Sinorhizobium fredii USDA 257: one gene and its partner. The protein of the gene in region 1 interacts with the protein of each later gene in a pairwise test. Links are inferred from orthologs where the notes say so. Each region holds a gene or a part of one and is shown on either strand. Other genes may lie near its edges.

The links.
Region 2: the proteins of USDA257_RS18025 (region 1) and USDA257_RS16390 interact in binary tests that used the Escherichia coli proteins (3 or more experiments, as listed by UniProt). The link is inferred for Sinorhizobium fredii USDA 257 from one-to-one orthologs.

What each region holds. Positions count from the first base shown.
Region 1 is NC_018000.1:3,855,938-3,859,132, reverse strand. What follows is about bases 308-3,195. They hold USDA257_RS18025 (NAD(P)H-hydrate dehydratase), read right to left. Parts: upstream 2,546-3,195; coding sequence 1,070-2,545; downstream 308-1,069. Other genes in these bases: USDA257_RS18020 (P-II family nitrogen regulator), read left to right, coding at 2,888-3,195; gpt (xanthine phosphoribosyltransferase), read left to right, coding at 555-1,052. Also shown: USDA257_RS18035 (glutathione S-transferase family protein), read left to right, coding at 1-283. UniProt on the Escherichia coli protein: Bifunctional enzyme that catalyzes the epimerization of the S- and R-forms of NAD(P)HX and the dehydration of the S-form of NAD(P)HX at the expense of ADP, which is converted to AMP.
Region 2 is NC_018000.1:3,546,056-3,549,183, forward strand. Bases 177-2,997 are described here. They hold USDA257_RS16390 (TrmH family RNA methyltransferase), read right to left. Parts: upstream 2,115-2,997; coding sequence 1,239-2,114; downstream 177-1,238. Other genes in these bases: USDA257_RS16380 (FMN-dependent NADH-azoreductase), read left to right, coding at 181-801; USDA257_RS16385 (hypothetical protein), read left to right, coding at 959-1,234; tuf (elongation factor Tu), read left to right, coding at 2,776-2,997. Outside these bases: USDA257_RS16375 (LysR family transcriptional regulator), read right to left, coding at 1-20; more of tuf, read left to right, coding at 2,998-3,128. UniProt on the Escherichia coli protein: Specifically methylates the ribose of guanosine 2251 in 23S rRNA.

The sequences.
Region 1 (3,195 bases):
CGAGCAGCGCCTGCGCTCTCTCGAGGACAGCATCCGGAAACGGCTGGGTGGCCTTTCCAGTCGCCTTGGCGATGCCGAATGGCTCGATGGTGCGTTCAGCGCCGGTGACCTGCTGATGGTGACGGTGCTGCGCAGGTTGAAAGGATCGGGGATACTGGAGGAATATCCGAACCTCTCCGCCTATGTCGCCCGTGGCGAAGCGCGGCCCGCATACAAGCGTGCTTTCGACGCCCAGTTGGCGGTTTTCGCCGCCGCATCGACCGACGGACAAAGGCCGCTCTAGGCTCGAACCTGTCACGCGACTCCTTCGCTCAGTTTATGGGTCCTGACTCTAAGGCGCGTCGCACTCAAACGTATTCATGCGGCGCGCTTTAGGTTCTTGTCTATGCATGTCGTCATCCCAGACCGCTGCACACTTTTGGGCAACATGCATTAGGCAAGCCCTTGCGCTGCAGGCTTCCTTGCCAGTATTGCATTCGCCAACACGGAAGCGCCGAGGGTCACTCCCAATCAGCCGGAGCGCTTCTATTCGACCAGTTATCGGAGCGCGTCACATGTCTCTTCCCGAAAAAGCCTTCCCCGTATCCTGGGACCAATTCCACCGCGACGCGCGTGCACTCGCCTGGCGGCTGGCCGACAACGGACAGGAATGGCGCGCAATGGTGTGCATCACCCGGGGCGGCCTAGTGCCGGCGGCAATCATCAGCCGGGAACTCAACATCCGCATGATCGAAACCGTCTGCATCGCCTCCTATCACGACTACGACACGCAGGGGCAGATGAAGCTGCTAAAGGGCATCTCGCCGGAGATCGCCAGAGACGGCGGCGAAGGTGTGCTGATCGTCGACGACCTGACCGACACAGGCAAAACCGCCGCCGAAGTCCGTGCCATGCTACCCAAGGCGCATTTCGCCGCGGTATACGCTAAGCCGAAGGGCCGCCCGATGGTCGACACCTTCGTCACCGAAGTGAGCCAGGATACCTGGATCTATTTCCCCTGGGACATGGGCTTCACCTATCAGGAGCCGATCGCCAAGGGAACGCGCGGCTAGTCTAACCCTTCGCCGCTTCAAAGGAGCGGCGGAATATTTTCGACGAGCGTTTCGGCCGTCGCGGTACGGCCGGCGCGGACGCCCGCCTCGCCGTGGCGCCAGACCGCAGCGGCGGCCGCTTCGAAGGCGGGCAAGCCTTGCGCCAGATGGGCGCCGATGATCCCGGCCAGCACATCGCCCGATCCAGCAGTGGCAAGCCAGGCCGGCGCATTCCTGTTCACAACGGCACGGCCGGAAGGCGCAGCCACCACCGTATCCGGCCCCTTGTAGACGATCACCGCATGGCTGAGCCTTGCCGCCGCCTGCGCCTTCTCGATCTTGGAGAACGAGGTATCGGCGGCGATCTCAGGGAAAAGCCGCGCAAACTCGCCTTCGTGCGGCGTCATCACGACTTGGCCACTGCTTTTCACGATCTTTTCAAACAGCTCTTCCCTGCCCTGCTGAAAGGAACTCATCCCGTCCGCATCGAGAACCAGGGCCCGATCACACAGCATCAGGACGAAGTCCCTCGTCTTCTTGCCGACGCCGAAACCCGGACCAAGCACGAATGTATTCAGCCGCTTGTCCTGCAGCCACCCGGCGAGATCGGCGGCAGTGCCGATTTCCTTGAGCATGACGGCCGTCAGGTGCGAAGCGTTGACGGCGACCGCTTCCGGTGGGGAGCCGAGTGTCACCAGCCCTGCCCCTGCGACCAGACCGGCCGCCGCAGAAAGCCGCGCCGCGCCGGTAGACGTCGGACCTCCCGAAAGGACGGCAAGGTGGCCGCGCTTGTATTTATGAGTGCCAGCCTCGAGACCGTCGGCATATTGCCTCCAGACGGCCGGCGTATTGATCCGCAGTTCGCTTGCCCTCGCGGCCACAAGCCGAGCGGGAATGCCGATATCGAAAACCTCGAGCGTGCCGCGCAACGCACGCCCCGGCATCAGGACATGCCCCGGCTTTGCCGCCATGAAAGTGACCGTATGCGCGGCGGTGAAACTGGCGCCGCGCACCTCGCCGGTGCGCCCATCGATGCCGGAAGGCAGATCAACCGCCAGAACTGGGATCCCACTCGCATCGACCCGCTTGATGAGCTTTTGCGCCGCATCCGGCAGGTCGCGCGCGAGACCTGCCCCGAACAGCGCATCGACGACAATGTCGCCAGATGTGGGTTCATATGCCTCGAGGTCCATGATCCCGAGCCGGCAGGCGCTGCGGGCCTTGGCCGCGTCACCCCGCAACTTGTCGGGGTCTCCCAGCGCGTACAAGACAACCTGCGCGCCGCTCTCGGCCAGAGCTTCTGCCGCGACATAGCCGTCGCCGCCATTGTTGCCCGGGCCGCAGAGCACGACAAAGCGAGAGGCAGCCGGAAACAGCCGGAGGGCGGCAGCCGACACCGCCATCCCCGCCGAGCGCATCAGCGAAAAGCTGTCGATGCCGGAATCGGCTGCGCCCCTGTCGATCTCCGCCATTTCGGTCGGCGTCACCAGCATGTTTTCAAGCGCGTCGAGCATGGGGCTGATCTAATCCCGCCCAGGCCTGCTAGACAAGAGCACGCCGGAACTATGCATGTCGCTCTTTTTTTCGGCATTTGCCTATGAATGGCGCTCAAATAACGGGCTTTGCGCATGAAACTGCGGCGATCGCTGGGGATAATGCGTTCCAGTGGGTGAATCTTCATAAAAAATAGGCAGAACATGCAGGACCGGGAGCCGGTGCCGGGCGGACTCGACTTGAGCGGGTGAAAATTCCCCCTCCTCGCATCATGCCTCTATAAAATTGGCACACTACATGCATACTGGAAGGCGAGCGGGTGAGACCCGGCTTTACAGGGAGAAGCGGAGAGAAATTTTCTCATGAAAAAGATCGAAGCGATCATAAAGCCCTTCAAGCTCGACGAAGTGAAGGAAGCCCTTCAGGAAGTCGGTTTGCAAGGCATTACCGTCACGGAAGCCAAGGGCTTCGGACGGCAAAAGGGACACACGGAGCTCTACCGGGGCGCCGAATACGTCGTCGATTTTCTGCCAAAGGTGAAGGTCGAAGTCGTGTTGGCGGACGAGAATGCGGAAGCCGTAATCGAGGCCATCCGCAATGCCGCCCAGACCGGCCGCATCGGCGATGGAAAAATTTTCGTGTCCAATGTGGAGGAAGTGATCCGAATCCG
Region 2 (3,128 bases), 310 kb from region 1 along the record:
ATATCGTTCAGGTCCTGCATCCCAACCTCCATCAGAGCGGACGAAGAGGCACTCGCAACCGCTCTGGCATGCATTGATTGTTTCCCTCAGGAAACGGAATGTCAAATATTCTCGCTCTTATCCCGCGATTGTTTTCAAATCATATTTTGTGCACCGCAACTCGAAACAAAGGTGCCTCCCATGAACGTCCTCCATATCGACTCCGGCATTCTCGGGGAACATTCGGTTTCCCGTCGCCTGACGGCGGCGATCGTCTCGCAGATCAAGGCCGATCGGGCCGATGCGAAAGTTACTTATCGCGACCTCGTCTCTGAGCGATTGCAGCATCTGACCGGCGCACAGATCATGGCGCCTGCCGACCTCAATGGCGTCGACCCAGCGCTGGCTTCGGATGTCCGAGCCGGACGCGAGATGCTCGAGGAGTTCCTTGCCGCCGACACCATCGTTGTCGGCGCGCCGATGTACAACTTCTCGATCCCGAGCCAGTTGAAAGCCTGGATCGATCGCCTGGCCGTCGCCGGCAAGACCTTCCGCTATACCGAAGCCGGTCCGGAGGGTCTTGCCAAGGGCAAGAAGGTCATCGTCGCCTCGACGCGCGGCGGACATTACTCTGCCGGTCCGGCCTCGGCCATGGACCACCAGGAAAGCTATCTGCGCACCGTCTTCGGCTTCTTCGGAATCACCGACGTCGAGTTCGTCCGCGCCGAAGGCCTGAACCTTGGCGCCGACCAGAAGCAGTTCGCCATTGCCGAAGCTGAAAAGACGATCGCTGAAGGCAACGTTCTGCGGCTGGCCAGCTAACGATTATCTCGGCCGGCGCTGGAACGGAGTGTGCTTGCGGTGTTTCTGCCGCATTCCGCTTCAATCAGGTGCCGGTCTGTTGCGGAAGAATGCCGGCTGCGCAAGCGGCCGGCATTCTTCGTTTCTGCTCGGCTTGGATTTGCGCTATTCTGGCGGAATGAAAAGCCCGATTGCTCTGCGCGTTCTGGCATTGTCGCTGGCAGCTGTCGCCATGGTCGCCGAAAGTGTGGCTGCGTCCCCGCCGGACCGGCGCTGCACCTGTCGCAATCGCGACGGGGCGAAATATGAGCTCGGCCAGGTCGCGTGCATCCGGGTCGACGGCATCGCCTATCTGGCGCGTTGCGAGATGAATCTCAACGTAACGACCTGGAAGAAGGTGCGCGACGGCTGTCCCACGGCTCACCTTACGACGACCGGCGCTGCAATAGACTGAAGTGTCAGGCTTTCAGATGCTGCCTCGCCGCGTACATGGCGATCGCGGCGGCGTTCGAGACGTTGAGCGACTTGATGGCGCCCGGCATCTCGAGTCGCGCCAGCGCCGTGACGGTCTGCCGCGTCTTCTGACGCAGCCCCTTGCCTTCCGACCCCAGTACGAGAGCGATCTTTTCGCCCGAGAAGGTGTCCTCCAGCGGCTGCGGACCCTCCGAATCGAGGCCGATCGTCTGGAAGCCGAGCTTGTGCAACGCATCGATCGTATCGGCGAGATTGGTGATCTGAATATACGGGATGAGTTCCAGCGCACCCGACGCCGACTTGGCCAGCACGCCCGATTCCGTCGGGCTGTGGCGCATGGTGGTAATCAGCGCGCCAGCCTCGAAGGCGACTGCCGAGCGCATGATGGCGCCGACATTGTGCGGATCGGTCACCTGGTCGAGCAGGAGGATCAACGGGCACTCGCTGAGCGCCTCGAGCTTTCGGTGCGGCAGCGGCCGCGTCTCAAGCATCACGCCCTGGTGGATGGCATCCGGCCCGAGGACCCGGTCGAGATCCTGCGGCGTGACGGTCTCGACCGGGAAGGGGAGTGCGGAAAGTTCGCCGAGTTCCAGCCGTGTTGCCGCGTTCTGCGTCACGCTGAGGCGGATGATCGTGCGCTCCGGATTGTCGAGAGCGGCGCGGACCGTGTGCAGCCCATAGAGGAGCACCTCATCGGGCGCGAGCGCCGGTGACTTCCAGTCGACCGGCAGCTTCCGGCGCTTGTCGGGGCGGGGTGTCGGAATCTCGCCACGTTCGCGGCGGGCGTCGCGGTGCGCGCGCCGGAGAGTGGCGTAATGGCTGTCTTTGGCGCTCTTGTCGCCGGTCTTGTCCTTGCTCATGCGCACCTTATAGTAAGGTTTGTGCTGTCTTGGAAATGGATTCGCAAATCCGTGGTCGTCCGTGCCTGTGGAGAATTTCTGAAATTTTCCGTTTCGCTCCTGTTGACAGGAAGAATGTGGGCGGTCATATACCCGGCGCAGATCGCGAGGCGGCACGAAACGGCGCCGGTTCTTCTACGATCTCAAAAGCTTGGTCGATTGATCCCGACAGGATAATGGAGGGATGCCCGAGTGGTTAAAGGGGACGGACTGTAAATCCGTTGGCTCAGCCTACGTTGGTTCAAATCCAACTCCCTCCACCATTCTGCTTCAGGATCGAAGGCCCGCGGGTATAGCTCAATGGTAGAGCAGCAGCCTTCCAAGCTGAATACGCGGGTTCGATTCCCGCTACCCGCTCCAACTTCTTTTTTCATATCGGCAACTATTGGCACGCGACTTTAAAGAAGTCCTGTATGCACTTGGCGGCGCTACGATTCCGGTTTTCGTAAAGTCTGTTCGCGAAGGTTCGGGGGATTCTTTGCGACGGCCTTTCGAACAGCCTGGATCTTGCCGTTTCGGCGGACGCAATTAAGTCTTGCGCAAATGCCGCGAAACCCTTAAACGGCTGCACAAACCGGTCCAGCCGGCTGATCCATCGTATTTGACCACAGGAAGCGTACCCATGGCAAAGAGCAAATTCGAGCGCAACAAGCCGCACGTCAACATCGGCACGATTGGCCACGTTGACCATGGCAAGACGTCGCTGACTGCAGCGATCACCAAGTACTTCGGCGAATTCAAGGCGTATGACCAGATCGACGCTGCGCCGGAAGAGAAGGCCCGTGGCATCACCATTTCGACGGCGCACGTCGAATACGAGACGCCGGCCCGCCACTATGCGCATGTCGACTGCCCCGGCCACGCCGACTACGTCAAGAACATGATCACCGGTGCGGCGCAGATGGACGGCGCGATCCTGGTGGTTTCGGCCGCCGACGGTCCGATGCCGCAGACCCGCGAGCACATCCTGCTGGC